DNA from 4 places in the Mesorhizobium sp. CCNWLY176 genome. Region 4 is predicted to be linked to each of the others. Evidence: riboswitches for the same ligand, from Rfam matches in the RefSeq annotation. Region 4 holds a riboswitch; each other region holds the start of a gene.

Region 1 (3,789 bases), on a different contig from region 4:
CATGCTCTTCCGAATAGGGACCGGGCTCATAGGCCGGCGATTTGATGCCGAAGGCGTTCTCCTCGACGATCCGGCGGTCCTGGTCGTTGGTTTCGGTCCAGACATGGGTGAGTTCGGCGAGGTCGTAGTCGACGCCTTCGACCGCATCCTTGTGGACCAGCCATTTGGTGGTGACGGCCGTCTCTGTCGCCGAGATGGGTAGCACGCGGAAGGTAACGGCGTGGTCGCCGAGCACGTGGTTCCATGTGGTCGGGTAGTGATAGAGCAGCAGCGCGCCGATCTTGTCGGCAGTGACTATATCGGACAGGTTCTTCTTCACCGCCCGCTTGCCAGACATCGTGTAGCTGACGGCATCGCGCAGCAGCGGCGCACGCGTGGCGCGGTACTGGCCACCGGCATCGATACGGAATTTGCTCGGCAGGCCGACAGCCTCGCACTTCGCCCAATGGGCAAGCATTTCGGGGTCGCTCTCGGCGCCGTTGACGCCGGTGACGGTCGGGGCTTCCGGGAAGGTCTTGCACAGTTCGGGATGGTTCGCCGCGCAGTGATAGCACTCGCGGTTGTTTTCCCAGACCAGCTTCCAGTTGCCCTTCTCGACGATGGTGCTCTCAAAAGCGACCTTTGCGTCGCGCAGGCGGTGCGGCAGGAGATAGGGCTCGACCAGCGCCCGCATCGGCGCAAAGTCCGCCGGCTCCTTGGCGAGGCAGATGAAGATATAGCCGCCAACGCTTTCGCAGGCGACAGGCTTCAGCCCGAACTGGTTCTTGTCGAAGCCTTCGGCCATCTGGCGCGCAAACAGCAGGCGGCCGTCGAGCTCGTAGGTCCACTGGTGATAGGGGCAGACGAGCTTGGCTGTCGTGCCCTTTTCCGCGGTGCAGACGCGCGAGCCGCGATGGCGGCAGGAATTGTGGAAGGCGCGGATGTCGCCCTTCTGGTCGCGCACGACCAGCACGGGATAATCGCCGATCTGCGCGGTGATGTAGCTGCCGGGCTTCGGCAGTTCGCAATCATGGCCGAGGAACAGCCAGTCGCGGTACCAGATCAGGTCGAGATCCAGCTTGAAATAGTCCGGATCGATATAGAAAGCCTGCTCGAGGCTGAAGCCCTCGCGGCGGTTGCGTAACTGCCGCAGCATCTCATTGCGCGCATCCATGTCCTGTCCTCGCTATCCAAGGACTGAACTGGTGGTGATTTCAGGGGAGAACGATTGCACGGCAACGCCCGCTGGAGCCTGTCCGCGCAAAAATCCGCCGCTTGATCGCCCACCGCGATCAGTCGAATTTACAACACTCAAGGCTGGTTTCCGGGCTCTGGAGCGGTCCTGCAGGACCCGTCACGAACACCTTCCCAAGCCATTTGCGGCCCAGTGGTCTCCCATCGCGACATTCTCCACCACCGTTGCGGGGGCAGCGCCGGCATTGAACCGGCTTCCCAATTCTCCGGTCCGCCCTCAAGCGAACCAGCACCTCAAGTGCCCCGATATAATCACCGAATCCGCGCGCGCGGCGATACGAAAGCGACATGGCCCAAGCGCAAAGGCGACAGCGGAAAAATCCGCCGCTATTCCGCCGCCTCGGCATGCGGGACCGGCACGTAATTAAGGATCGGCCCGAGCCAGCGCTCGACATCGATCACCGCCATATCCTTGCGGGCTGCATAATCCTCGACCTGATCGCGCTCGACCTTGGCGACGCCGAAATAGTAGCTTTCGGGGTGCGAGAGGTACATGCCCGAGACGGACGAGCCGGGCCACATGGCCATGCTTTCGGTCAGGCTGACGCCCGAATTGCGCTCGGCATCCAGCAGTCTGAATAGCGTCACCTTCTCGGTGTGGTCGGGCTGGGCGGGATAGCCGGGCGCAGGACGGATGCCCTGATACGGCTCGCCGATCAACTCGTCCGGCGCGAGGGCCTCATTCGGCGCATAGCCCCAGAATTCCTTGCGAACCTTCTCGTGCATGCGCTCGGCAAAGGCTTCGGCGAAGCGGTCTGCCAGCGCCTTGACGAGGATCGAGTTGTAATCGTCATTGGCGCGTTCGAAACGCTCGGCGATCGCGACTTCCTCGATCCCGGCCGTAACCACGAAGCCGCCGATATAGTCCGGCTTGCCGCTGTCCGCGGGTGCGACGAAATCCGACAGCGCGACGTTCGGGCGGCCGTCGCGCTTGGCTAGTTGCTGGCGCAGCGTGAAGAAGGTAGCGAGTTCCTGCCCCCTGCCCTCGTCCGTGTAGAGCCGGACATCGTCGCCGACGGCATTGGCCGGCCAGAAGCCGATGACGCCTTTCGGCGCGAACCATTTTTCGGCGATGATCTTCTTCAGCATCGCCTGCGCATCCTCAAACAGCTGGCGCGCGGCCGGTCCCTGCTTTTCATCCTCGAGGATTTTCGGATAGCGGCCCTTCAGCTCCCAGGTCTGGAAGAAGGGCGTCCAGTCGATGTAGCGCGCGAGTTCGGCAAGGTCCCAGCTCTCGAAGGTGCGCGTTCCGAGGAAGGACGGCTTTGGCGGCTGGTAGGCCGTCCAGTCGATCCTGTGGGCGTTGGCGCGCGCCTTGGCCAGCGGCAGGCGCTGCTTGTCGGCCTCGGAGCGGGCGTGGGCGTCCGCGACCTTCCGGTATTCGGCACGCACATTGTCGACATAGCCGGGCTTGGCCGAGGCCGACAGCAGGCTGGAAACCACGCCGACGGCGCGGCTGGCGTCGGTGACATAGACGGTCTGGCCGCGCTTGTAGCGCGGGTGGATTTTCACCGCGGTGTGCACGCGGCTGGTCGTCGCGCCGCCGATGAGCAGGGGCACGCTGAAACCCTCGCGCTCCATCTCGGCAGCGACATGCACCATCTCGTCGAGCGAGGGCGTAATCAGCCCGGACAGGCCGATGATATCGGCCTTCTCGTCCCTAGCCGTCTGCAGGATCTTCGCCGCCGGCACCATGACGCCGAGATCGATGATCTCGTAATTGTTGCAGGCCAGCACGACGCCGACGATGTTCTTGCCGATGTCGTGGACATCGCCCTTCACCGTCGCCATCACGATCTTGCCGGCGCTTTCGCGGCCGCTGGAAGTAATGCCATTCTTGGCGTTGGCGGTCTTCTCGGCTTCCATATGCGGCAGCAGACCGGCAACCGCCTGCTTCATGACACGGGCCGACTTGACCACCTGCGGCAGGAACATCTTGCCCGCGCCGAACAGATCGCCAACGACATTCATGCCGGCCATCAGCGGGCCTTCAATGACGTGCAGCGGCCGCTCGGCCTTCAGCCTCGCCTCGTCGGTGTCAGCGTCGATGAATTCGGTGATGCCATTGACCAGTGCGTGGCTGATACGCTGCTCGACCGGCCATTCGCGCCAGGCAAGATCGCGCTCCTTGGCCTCCTTGCCGGCCGTGCCCTTGTAGCGCTCGGCAAGCTCCAGCAGCCGCTCGGTGCCATCATCGCGGCGGTTGAGAACGACATCTTCGCAGGCTTCGCGCAGCTCCGGGTCGATCGATTCATAGACGGCGAGCTGGCCGGCATTGACGATGCCCATATCCATGCCGACCTGAATGGCGTGGTAGAGGAACACGGCGTGCATGGCCTCGCGCACCGGCTCGTTGCCGCGGAAAGAGAAGGACAGGTTCGAGACGCCGCCGGAGATATGGACATGCGGCAGCGTCTCGATGATCTCGCGGGTGGCCTCAATGAAATCGACGCCGTAATTGTTGTGCTCCTCGATGCCGGTGGCGACCGCGAAGATGTTCGGGTCGAAGATGATGTCTTCCGGCGGGAAGCCGGCCTGTTCGGTCAGCAGCTTGTA
Region 2 (3,789 bases), on a different contig from region 4:
TAAGAGCGCGCTCATGCTCCGACTTTCCGTTGGTGGCCGATCGGCCTGAATTATAGCATTGAGTCGAACCGCCATACCGCGACAGATTGCCTATGAAGGCCGCGGCAAGACACTATGCTGCAACGCGGCGAGGGTTAGCGCAGGCAATCGGGGGAAGCAAGTCAAACCTTGGCGAAAGCACGGCTGCGCCAATCGCTTTCCAGCGATTTGCGTTGCACAAGGCGCATTTGATTTCCTTACCTTTTTACTCCACTTTTTATCCTGACACAATTCCCGTCGCAGTCCTGCTAGGCTGAAGTCCACATTTCGATTCCGGCTGATGCGGAGAGACCTTGATGATGAACACCCGGGCCATCGAAGAATGAAGGGAACGATCCCGCTTTCCATGGCGCGGCGCATAGCGCTTGCCGCGCAGGGCTTTGCCGATCCGCGACCGACGGGCGCCATCGACCGGCGACATCTCAACAAGGTGCTTTCGCGCATTGGTTTATTGCAGATCGATTCCGTCAGTGCGGTGGTGCGGGCGCATTACATGCCGCTGTTTTCGCGGCTTGGCCCCTACCCCCGCGCGTTACTCGACAACGCTGCCACATCACGAAAACGTGCGCTCTTTGAATACTGGGCGCATGAAGCGTCGTTCCTGCCGGTCGAAACCTATCCCCTCATGCGCTGGCGCATGGAACGCGCCGGCCAGCACGAGGAAATGTACACCGGGCTGGCAAAATGGGCGCGGCAGAACGAAGGCCTGATCAACGAGATTTATCAGGAAGTCAGTAACCGCGGCCCGATCGCGGCTTCCGACATCGATGGCGCCAAGGGTTCCGGCGGCTGGTGGGGCTGGAGCGACGAGAAACACGCCTTCGAATGGCTGTTCTGGGCCGGCCGGATCACAACATCTTCGCGCCGTGGCTTCGAGCGTCTTTATGACCTGCCCGAGCGTGTTTTGCCCGCCTCCATATATAATGCCCCGGTTCCTTCGGCTCCCGACGCGCATCGCGACTTGCTGCGCATTTCGGCCCGCGCGCTTGGCATCGCCACCTACAGCGACCTGCGCGACTATTTCCGCCTCTCGCCCGCCGACATGAGGGGCCGCATCGAGGAACTGGTTGAATCGGGCGAGCTTCTGCCTGTTAAAGTTAAGGGCTGGACCCATCAGGCCTGGCTACACGCAGGCGCGCGCATTCCACGCAAGGTCGAGGCCCGCGCCCTCCTCGCCCCCTTCGACCCACTGGTCTGGGAACGCGCCCGCACGGAACGCCTGTTCAACTTCCGCTACCGCATCGAGATCTACACGCCGGCCGAAAAGCGGCAATATGGCTACTACGTCCTGCCTTTCCTGCTCGGCGACACGATTGTCGCACGCATCGACGTAAAGGCCGATCGCCCGGCAGGCGTCCTGCGCGTGCTGGCCGCCTATGCCGAACCGGGCGCACCGGACCACACGGCAGCCGCCCTCATCGAAGAACTGCGCCTGATGATGTCCTGGCTCGAACTCGATCGCATCGAGATTTCTCCGGCGGGAGACCTCGCACCGGCGTTGGCCGACATAATCGCGTCGTAACCACGCGTTGACAGCGCAAGGCACCACCGCCTAAATTCGCCCGCGACGGTCCCCTCTCCGCAAAGGGAGGGGCTAAGAGGGAATGCGGTGCCGGGCCAATGAGCCCAAGTCCGCAGCTGTCCCCGCAACTGTAAGCGGATAGCCGAAGGCCGACAGCCACTGGGATTTTTCCCGGGAAGGCGGCATGAAGCAACGACCCGCGAGCCAGGAGACCTGCCGTCAGACGAAAAATCCGACCGCCTGGCGGGTGTCCCGGGCAAGGAGCATGATTCTGGTGAAAGCCAACGGCAATCAAACTGAGCTGGCCGAGGACGCCCATGATTTGGGCGCGCCCGGCGTAACGATTCTCGTCTGTTCGTCCTGCCGCGACGAAAACGGCTCCGACGCGCGGCCCCGCGCCGGCGAGTATCTGGCACAAGGCGCGATTCGCGCCGCCGAAGCTGAAAACATCCCCGTCAAACAGGTCGAATGCCTCGGCAACTGCAAGCGCCGCCTGAGCGCTGCCCTTCTGCGCGACGGCTCCTGGAGCTACGTCTTCGGCGACCTGACGACCGAAAGCGGGCCCGACCTGATCACCGGCGCAAAGCTTTTCGCGACCTCGACCGACGGCATCCTGCCTTGGCGCGGCCGCCCCGACAGCCTCAAGCGCGGCCTCGTCGCGCGCATCCCTCCCCTCGATTTCCTGAAGGACAATTCATGACTGCCTCCGCCACCCGCGTCCCCTGCACCGTCGTCACCGGCTTTCTCGGCGCCGGCAAGACCACGCTGATCCGCCATATCCTGGAAAACGCCAACGGCCGCCGGCTGGCCCTTATCGTCAACGAATTTGGCGATATCGGCATCGACGGCGAGATCCTGAAAGGCTGCGGCGTCGATGCCTGCCCGGAGGAAAACATCGTCGAACTGGCCAATGGCTGCCTCTGTTGCACCGTCGCCGACGATTTCGTGCCGGCGCTTGACCAGATCCTGGCGCTGGAGCCGAAGGTCGATCATATCATCATCGAGACCTCCGGCCTCGCGCTGCCCAAGCCGCTGGTGCAGGCCTTCCAGTGGCCGAGCGTGAAGAGCCGCGTGACGGTGGACGGCGTCGTCGCCGTGGTGGATGGCCCGGCACTGGCCGCAGGCAAGGTCGCATCCGACCTCGACGCGCTGCAGGCGCAGCGCCAGGAAGACGATTCGCTCGATCATGACGATCCGGTCGAGGAAGTGTTCGAGGATCAGGTCGCCTGCGCGGATCTCATTATTCTCTCCAAGAGCGATCTGCTCGACGCAGCCGGCAGCGCCCGCGCCAACGCCATCATCAGCGAGCATCTGTCGCGCGCCGTGAAAATCGTCCCGACCGCGCAGGGCAAGGTCGATCCGTCGGTGCTGCTCGGCCTCGGTTTGGCCGTCGAGGACGACATCGAAAACCGCAAGACCCATCACGACGGCGAACTCGATCATGAGCACGACGATTTTGACTCCTTCATCATCGAGCTTCCCGCAATCTCCGATCCCGACGCGCTGGCCAAGCGCGTGGCGACGGCTGCCGAACAAGAAAACGTGCTGCGCGTGAAGGGTTTCGTCGATGTCGGCGGCAAGCCGATGCGGCTTCTGGTTCAGGCCGTCGGTCCGCGTGTCAACCACTATTACGACCGCGCCTGGACGGCGGCCGACGACCGTCGTTCGCGTCTTGTCGTCATCGGCCTGAAGGGGCTGAATCGCGACACGATCGAGCGCATACTGGTTAGCTGACCCACGGCGTGCCGCCATGCACATACTGACCACGACATCCGCCTCGCTCGACGATCTGGTCGAGCCGGTCGATCTGCGGCAGCAGCCGGCGGATATTGTGGCGCTGTCCTTCACCGACAGCGACCTGGCCGGGCTGGCGGCGGCGTGGAAACAGGAAGCCGAAACGCTGCCGTCGATGCGATTGGCCGCACTTCGCGACCTGCGCCACCCGATGTCGGTCGATCTGTGGATCGACCACACCGCCAGCCGCGCCAAGATCATCCTGGTGCGCATTCTTGGCGGCTACGACTGGTGGCGCTATGGCTGCGACCGGCTGGCCGCAATGTGCCGCGAGAAGAACATCCATCTGGCGCTCCTGCCCGGCGAGAGCCACGACGAAGACCTCCGGCTGATCGAATGCTCGACCCTGCCGCGCGAGCGGCTGGACGAACTGCTGGCTTATTTCCGCGAGGGTGGGCCCGAGAACATGCGCGGGCTGGTGCGGCGGCTGGCTG
Region 3 (3,789 bases), on a different contig from region 4:
GTTTGGGTTACGTGCTTGGATAAAGAGGCACCCCTACCGGCACGCTTGTATTCCTTCGCGCCCCCCTCTGGCCTGCCGGCCATCTCCCCCACAGGTGGGGAGATCAGCTGTCATCACGACTTTCGCCAATCAGAAACGCCGCAAGGTGAGCGGGGCAACGAAGCTGCTGATCTCCCCACCTGTGGGGGAGATGGCCGGCAGGCCAGAGGGGGGCGCCGTAGAGTGCTACCTATGCGAAGAAGGGAAACGGAACAGCGCCCCTAAAACTCAATCCCCTGCTGCGCCTTCACCCCGGCCGAAAAATGGTGCTTCACCGAGCCCATTTCGGTCACAAGATCAGCAGCCTCAATCAGCGCCGGCTTGGCATTGCGGCCGGTGACGACGACATGCAGGCCCTCCCGCCGGTTCTTCAAAGTCGCAACCACGCTGTCGAGGTCGAGATAGTCATAGCGCAGCGCGATGTTGAGTTCATCCAGCACGACGAGGCTGATCGACGGATCGGAAATCAGCTCCACCGCCTTGGCCCATGCGGCTTCGGCAGCAGTGATGTCGCGCTTGATGTCTTGCGTTTCCCAAGTGAACCCTTCGCCCATCGTGTGCCAGACCATGCGGTCGCCGAAGGTGGCGAAGGCGTCCTTCTCGCCGGTGTGCCAGGCGCCCTTGACGAACTGCACCACGCCGACGCGCTTGCCGTAGCCGAGCATGCGCAAAGCAAGCCCGAAGGCGGCCGTCGTCTTGCCTTTGCCGGGGCCGGTGTTGACGATGAGCAGCCCCTTCTCGGTGACCGTCTTTTCGGCCACCTCGGCGTCCTGCACCGCCTTGCGCTTGGCCATCTTGGCCTTATGGCGCCCGGCTTCCTTTTCGTCGATTTCTTTCATCTCATTTCACCTGCATCGGCAGACCCGCGACCATGAACAACACGCGGTCGGCGCGGGCAGCGATCCTCTGATTGAGCCGGCCGGCGGCATCGCGGAATTTCCGCGCCAGGGCGTTGTCCGGTACGATGCCAAGCCCGACCTCGTTGGCGACGACGAACCACGGACCGCGCGGCTTGGCCAGAACCGCCTCCAGCCGTTCGCTTTCGCGTTCCAGATCATGATCGACCAGCAAATGATTGGAAAGCCAGAGCGTCAGGCAATCGACCAGCAAGGGCTGCCCATCCGGAACCCCGGTTATGGCGTCGGCAAGATCGAGCGGCACATCAATCGTCTGCCAGCCCTCGGCGCGGCGGTCGCGATGCAGCGCGATGCGTTCCACCATCTCGTCATCAAAGGCCTGCGCCGTGGCGATATAGGTCCAGGGCGCAGGGAATGCGGTGGCCAACCGCTCGGCATGCGCGCTCTTGCCGGAGCGCGCACCGCCGAGCAGGAAGGTTAGCGAAGTGGCGTCAGGCAAAGCTGTCGCGCAGGCTTGTCGCCGTTCCGGTGAAACGTCCGCGAATGACGCCTACGGCAGCACCCAGAACGACCCAGAAGATCAGGTTCGTCACGGTTACGGCGACGACGAACTGATGATGCAGATCCGGCGGGATCGGCGATTCGTGGCTTGCCGGCTGCGGCGCGCCCAGAAGGTGCGGCGCGACCATCAGCGCAACGCCGATCAGCGAAAACACCAGCGACGAGCGGAAGGCGATCAGGCCAAGGCCGGCAGCTGTGGCAACCACCGTGCCGATCCACCAGACCTGACGGGCGGCAAGATCGGCCGCAGGCATGGCAGGCAGTTCCGGCGGCAGGCCGAGGCCCGGTGCCAGCGTGAATACGGCAAAGCCGGCAAAGCCCCAGAAAATGCCCTGGCGCCAGTTGGCGATGCCGCCGGCGAGTTCCGAAACGGCGACCAGAACCAGCGCGAAGCCGATACCGGTGACGATATTGGCGAGTGCCGTGAAGGCAAAGCGCTCAAAACCGTCCGCCGGCGCCCAACCTTCTTCCTCATGCTCATGCGCGGGTGCTGCGGCCTCAGCCGCCGGAGCGGCAGTTTGTGCACTATTGGTTGCCGGCGCGGCATGCTCGTGGCCACCCTCGGCATTCTCGAAGGTTTCCGCCTTGAGGATCAGCGGAACGGTCGCATAGGTCTGCATGGCCGTCATGACGATGCCGGACAATAGCCCTGCGATCGCCGCGATGAACACGACGTTACGAAACAATGTCATGGGAGCGGTCCTTCGTTAGTGGCAGGGAAACGCCATCGAGTGGCGATAGTCGTGGCCGGCATTATGGACGACTTCCATATGCGAGAAGCCGACGAAGCCGATAACGAAGAGGCCGAGCAGACCGGCCATTGCCAACTGCATCGAGCGCGTGACTGAGCCTGCCGTTGCGCCGAGCGACGAAGAAACCGTGTTCATTTCCAAATTCCTTTCACCCTCCACCCGAGGGCACCTAGAGTTTCCGACGTCGTCGGCAGGTCTCCTGGCTTGCGGGTCGACGCCCTTCCCCGCCTTCCCGAGAAAACTCTCAGTGGCATCTGGGGAGAGCTCGCCGCGTACAGTTGCGGGGGCAGCCGCGGCTTTGGGCAGATTTTGCCCGCACCGCATTCCCTATTGATTCCTCACGGAACCGACGACAGCGGCGACTATAAGGACAAACCCGCCGCCCGGCAAACCAATTTCCCGCCCTTTGCACGCCGGAAAAGTCGCAAACGCGCTAGCGACGATAACCGCCGCAATTGACAATTATTTCGCACAGGTATCCGCTGCTCCGGTCTGGAGGGATCGCGCCATGACGGCGGGCACGGCGGAAGGCAACGCCTATAACGGCCTTCGAATGGCGGAGGTGACGCTTCCGTCCCGCGCCTATTGGAGCGACGCCGAATACCAGCGCGATCTCGACGCGATCTGGTATCGAAACTGGATCATGGCCTGCCGTGTGGCCGATCTAGACCAACCGCTAGCCTATCGCGTCTTCAAACTCGGCACGCAGGAAATCCTGATCATTCGCGACGAGACCGGCGTGCTGCGCGCTTTCCACAACACATGTCGCCATCGCGGCTCGCAGCTTTGCCGCGAAGGCGAAGGCAGACTGAAGACCCGGCTGCTCACCTGCCCCTATCATGCGTGGTCCTATTCGCTGCGCGGCGACCTCGTGCGCGTGCCGTCGAAATCGTTGCCCGAAGGCTTCAACAAGGCCGACTACCCGCTCTATCCGGTGGCGCTGTCGGTCTGGCGTGGTTTCGTCTTCGTCAACCTGGCTGAAGATGCACAGGGCTCGGCTGCAGATGTTTTCGATGCCGGCTCCGCCGACCTGACCAACTGGCCGCTGGAAGACCTCGTCACCGGGCACGCCTTTCGCAAGGTTATGAACTGCAACTGGAAAATTTTTTGGGAAAACTTCAACGAGTGCCTGCATTGCCCGGGCGTCCATAAATCCCTGTCGCATCTCGTGCCGATCTATGGCCGCGGCCTGATGGCGCGTCACGACGACCCGGATTGGGCGCTTCATGCCGACAATGATGCGCCCGAATATTCGGGCGGCCTGCGCGCCGGTGCCGAGACGTGGTCTGAGGACGGGCGCGTTCATGGCCCGGCTTTTCCAGACCTGACAGAGGCCGAGCGCGCTGCCGGCCAGACCTATGCCGCGCATCTGCCGTCGATGTTCGTCGTCGGCCATGTCGATTATGTCCGCACCGTGCAGCTGGTGCCGTTGGGGCCGGAACAGACGGAGCTTGTCGCCGAATGGCTGTTTCTGCCGGAGGCGCTGAGTTCAGGCGGGACCGACCTCGAAAACATCGTCAAGTTCGGCATCCAGGTTCTGGAAGAGGACGCGGCCATCTGCGAGATCAACCAGAAGGGCC
Region 4 (3,789 bases):
TCGCGACGGGCTGGCGGGTGACGAGCGACATGCCGAGGTCGCCTGTCGCGATGCGTTCAATCCATTCGCCATATTGAAGGAGAATAGGGCGGTCCAGTCCTTCTTCCGCGGCAATCTCCCGGGCCTTGCCGACGTTGAGGAACTCACTGCCACCCCTGGCCTCGGCGATGCGGAGCGCCGTGTCTCCGGGAAGCGTGTGGACGAAAACAAAGCACATCGTGACGAGCGTCAGGGCGACCAGCGCAGTCTGCGCCAGCCTCCCGACGATCATGTTCGTCCAATGCGTCATCAGGCCTTGAAGCTCAGCCGGTCGAGATAGAGGCGCTGTTCAAAGGGATCGTTGACAAAACCATCGACGCGGTCGGAAACTGCGAAAATCTGGCTGTACCAGACGATTGGGATGGCAGGCAGATCCTCCTGAAGGATTTCGGTCAGGCGGCGACGGCTCGTCGCGCGAACCTTCTCATCCGTTTCACCATAGTAGGCATCGCAGAGCTTATCGAATTCCTCGTTGCGCCAGTTCGTGGCGCCCGTGTCCGACTGGTTGCGGGAATCCTCCACGACGAACTCGCTGGAAATGACCGCGATTCCGTCGGGTACGATCGCAAGATGGCGCGATGAGAAGCCAATGTCGAGCGTGCCGTTCTGCTTCGCCTCTACGATGGCGCTGGCTTCGCCGATGCTGATCGCCAGCTCGTAACCGACCGTCTTGAACATTGCCTGGAGTGCGGCGGCGATGACCGGCATCTCCGGGCGGTTCGGGAAGGTGCGGATGATACCTGCGAAACGGACGCCATCTTTCGAGCGGATGCCGTCCGGCCCCTTCACCCAGCCTGCATCGTCCAGCAGGGCCTCGGCGGCGGCCACGTCATAGTCATAGCGAGGGAGGTCGTCGAAGTGCCAGTCCGGCATCACGGGCGGGAAGAGCTGCGTCGCCGCGAGATCGGCATTGCGCATGATGGTCTTTGCTATGGCCGTCCGGTCGATCGCGAGGCTCAAGGCGCGGCGTGTGCGAACGTCGGAGAACTGTGGTTTGCCGCAGTCGGGGTAGAGAGCATGTACGCGGGGATTGATGACTTCATGCACTTGCATGGTACCGGAACTGGCGATCCGCGAGACGCTGGGTGTCGGGATGTTCATGATCACGTCCGCATCGCCCGCGAGCGCCATGTTGGCGCGGGTCTCGCCATTTGCGACGGCCTCGAATTCGGCCCGCTCCACAACGGGTTTCTCGCCCCAATAGCCGTCATGACGCACCAGCGACAAGCGCCGTGGCAACTCGATGGCATCGACCTTGAATGGTCCCGTCGAGATTACCTGGGCGACCTGACCGTCCGGGCCGAACGCGGCCGGAGCGTAGACGCTGATTGCGTAGTCGCAGAGATATGCCGGCAGCGGTCCGAAAGGCTTTTCGAGATGGAATACGACCTCTTTCCCCTCGGCCGTGATCGACGCGATGTGGACTGCCGACAAGCGCCTTGCCTGAGGAAGGAGTGCCTCCATCGAGGCCTTGACTGCCTCGGCGGTGACCGGGGTGCCATCATGGAAGACGACGCCCTCCCGCAACACGAAACGCCATTCTTTGGCATCGTCGGAGGCGGTCCAACTCGCGGCAAGGCAGGGCACGACGCTGCCGTCGGGCTGAAGCGCAGTCAATCCTTCGACGATGCTTGCGCGGTTGAGGACGAAGCCGCTCTCGGCGGGTTGAATGCTCTTGAACTCCCAAGGCTGGATCGCGCGAATGCTCTTCGGTGCGTTTTCCTGTGCTTCAAGCCAACGCGGCGCGGCAAGAAGGGCGGCAAGCGTGCCGCTGCCAAGCAAGACTGTTCTGCGGGAAATATCGGTCATGAAATCCTCTGGATGTGTTCAATGGGGCTCAGGTTTCGGATGGGCGACGTGCAGTCATGATGAAGGACCGGCCGAGCGACTGCAGAAGGCCAAGACGGTCGCGCCACAGCCGGCTGCACGAAGCTGGGACGCCAGGACCCCCTGGAGCGGACTGTGTGTGAACGTCGGTGAAGCCGGCGTCGCGCAGCATCCCGGTAAGTCGGTCTGGGAGCAGTCCTTCCCGGAAATAGAGCTGATCCTGGATCAGGCGGTGCGCGACCGCGTCATAGAGGACTGCGCGCGGTGAGATGCGGTCCCATATCTTTGCGACCCGAGCCGCTACCTTCGCGACAAGTGCCTGGTGCTGCCAGTTGCCGTCGATGATCACGAGGTGCCCGCCGGGTTTCAGGACACGCAGCCAGTCGCGGAACGCGTCTTCTGGAGCCAGCAGGGTCCAGATGAGATGCCTGCAGACGACCGCGTCATAGCGCCCGTCCGGAAGCATCGCGTTCTCGGCATCGCCGAGATAGAACCTGACATCATTGCCATGCTTCCTGCTGGCTCGCTCAATCATCGCCTCGGAAAGATCGAGACCTTCCACCTCGCAACCAAGCGCCCGCAGCACGCGTGTGAATTCGCCGGTCCCGCTCGCCAGCTCCAGAACGCGGCCGCCGCCGATACCCTCGGCGCTGTCGCCGATCAACCGTTTCCAGGTCGCCAGTTCGCGCTTGGAATGGATCCCGTGGGCGGGAGATTGATCGAACGTTTCCGAGCGACGCGACCAGTATTCGCGAATCTGCTCCTTCACATCGAAGTTCGAGCGCACGTGCGTCGTGTGGAGATATGGAACGTCGTGCATGGCGGACCCGGCCGAGCCTTTTACGAGCGGGGTGCGCCTGGGACCGCTTCGCCGTGGGAGGCCAAGCCGAAGCCTCCGAGACACCCCGCCCGGCGACAGTCCATGGTTTCGATGGCAGGTTTCCTGGCTCGCGGAGAATGCCTGACGCCTTCCCGGGATCACCCAGTGGCATATGTCAGGCTCATACCGCTTACAGTTGCGGGGGCAGCCGCGGCTTTGGACGATACCGTCCACACCGCATTCCCTTTTAACCTCTCGCAAGAGAGGCACCATCAAAGAATGGGTTAGCCAAAGCATCGTCGATACACAAGATATAGGGCTGAAGATTCTGTCGAACGCTGCCTGAAATCGAGTTGCTAATCATGAGCAACAAAGTGGCAGCTGTTCGAATGAACCTGGGAGATCGCTAAAAGGCAGTTTTACGGTAGAAGCTGTTCGACAGCGACCAGTTTGGTGCCGACCCCCAAGCTGCCGGGCGGCGACGCGCCCCGCTCAAGACGCTGATTGGCCGCCGCCTAAACGGCTAGGAGGGGTCGCTTCCTGCCATATTGGCCCTTCACGCGAAGCGAGACCTAATGAATTGTTCGAACTCGGGACTAGGCCTTACCGTGTGAGTCGCGATGTAATGGCGACAGCCTTCCGGCCAATGCCATCCTTCTAACTCGTACTCGACGCTGCCGTTTTTTCAACCGCATAAGCGGCACTGAGAAAATCCGTGAAATGTCATCCTTTCCGCCAGGGCTTCAGTTCGATCGAGCGCTGCGAGGAAAGATGACAGTCCACTCCATGCCGGATTGCAAGCCGGCCAAGGCAGTTCCGATACTTTATCGACGCTCTGCCGCCAAAACCCCTCCCGCCTTGTTTGGTTCCCCAAAAATTTTCCTCCTGCATAGAAGCAGAACGCGCGGCCGAAGTGCGGTTGATAGTGGAGCGCTTTCGCCTACGGTTTGAGATAGTTAACCTTTGCTACTTGCTGCTCCAGTCGAATGCTGCAGCGACGGCAGATTTACATGTGAACCGGGGTGAGACCTAGCGTAGATCACTGTAGAAACTTTTCGCCGTCGATATCGGTGATTTTGAGAGGATGGGCGGCAGTCATCCAC

The links. Region 4 has a riboswitch for cobalamin ahead of WBQ96_RS20275 (class I SAM-dependent methyltransferase). Riboswitches for the same ligand answer to the same signal wherever they lie in the genome.
Region 1: linked by a shared signal. The riboswitch ahead of WBQ96_RS16795 (aromatic ring-hydroxylating oxygenase subunit alpha) and the one ahead of WBQ96_RS20275 (class I SAM-dependent methyltransferase) in region 4 are both predicted to bind cobalamin.
Region 2: linked by a shared signal. The riboswitch ahead of WBQ96_RS07255 (DUF1636 family protein) and the one ahead of WBQ96_RS20275 (class I SAM-dependent methyltransferase) in region 4 are both predicted to bind cobalamin.
Region 3: linked by a shared signal. The riboswitch ahead of WBQ96_RS07430 (CbtB domain-containing protein) and the one ahead of WBQ96_RS20275 (class I SAM-dependent methyltransferase) in region 4 are both predicted to bind cobalamin.

Annotation. Positions count from the first base shown of each region.
Region 1 is NZ_JBBBDZ010000009.1:172,990-176,778, reverse strand. It holds gene WBQ96_RS16795 (aromatic ring-hydroxylating oxygenase subunit alpha) at 1-1,153, opposite strand, end outside; cobalamin riboswitch at 1,278-1,485, opposite strand; gene metH (methionine synthase) at 1,561-3,789, opposite strand, start outside.
Region 2 is NZ_JBBBDZ010000003.1:342,470-346,258, reverse strand. It holds gene WBQ96_RS07265 (NADH-quinone oxidoreductase subunit A) at 1-15, opposite strand, end outside; gene WBQ96_RS07260 (winged helix-turn-helix domain-containing protein) at 362-1,561, shown strand; cobalamin riboswitch at 1,591-1,796, shown strand; gene WBQ96_RS07255 (DUF1636 family protein) at 1,827-2,261, shown strand; gene cobW (cobalamin biosynthesis protein CobW) at 2,258-3,295, shown strand; gene cobN (cobaltochelatase subunit CobN) at 3,312-3,789, shown strand, end outside.
Region 3 is NZ_JBBBDZ010000003.1:377,291-381,079, reverse strand. It holds gene cbiB (adenosylcobinamide-phosphate synthase CbiB) at 1-23, shown strand, start outside; gene cobO (cob(I)yrinic acid a,c-diamide adenosyltransferase) at 261-878, opposite strand; gene cobU (bifunctional adenosylcobinamide kinase/adenosylcobinamide-phosphate guanylyltransferase) at 880-1,395, opposite strand; gene WBQ96_RS07435 (CbtA family protein) at 1,388-2,149, opposite strand; gene WBQ96_RS07430 (CbtB domain-containing protein) at 2,165-2,344, opposite strand; cobalamin riboswitch at 2,382-2,575, opposite strand; gene WBQ96_RS07425 (aromatic ring-hydroxylating oxygenase subunit alpha) at 2,718-3,789, shown strand, end outside.
Region 4 is NZ_JBBBDZ010000013.1:8,127-11,915, forward strand. It holds gene WBQ96_RS20265 (ABC transporter permease) at 1-289, opposite strand, end outside; gene WBQ96_RS20270 (ABC transporter substrate-binding protein) at 289-1,848, opposite strand; gene WBQ96_RS20275 (class I SAM-dependent methyltransferase) at 1,877-2,686, opposite strand; cobalamin riboswitch at 2,783-2,975, opposite strand; gene WBQ96_RS20280 (LysR family transcriptional regulator) at 3,782-3,789, opposite strand, start outside.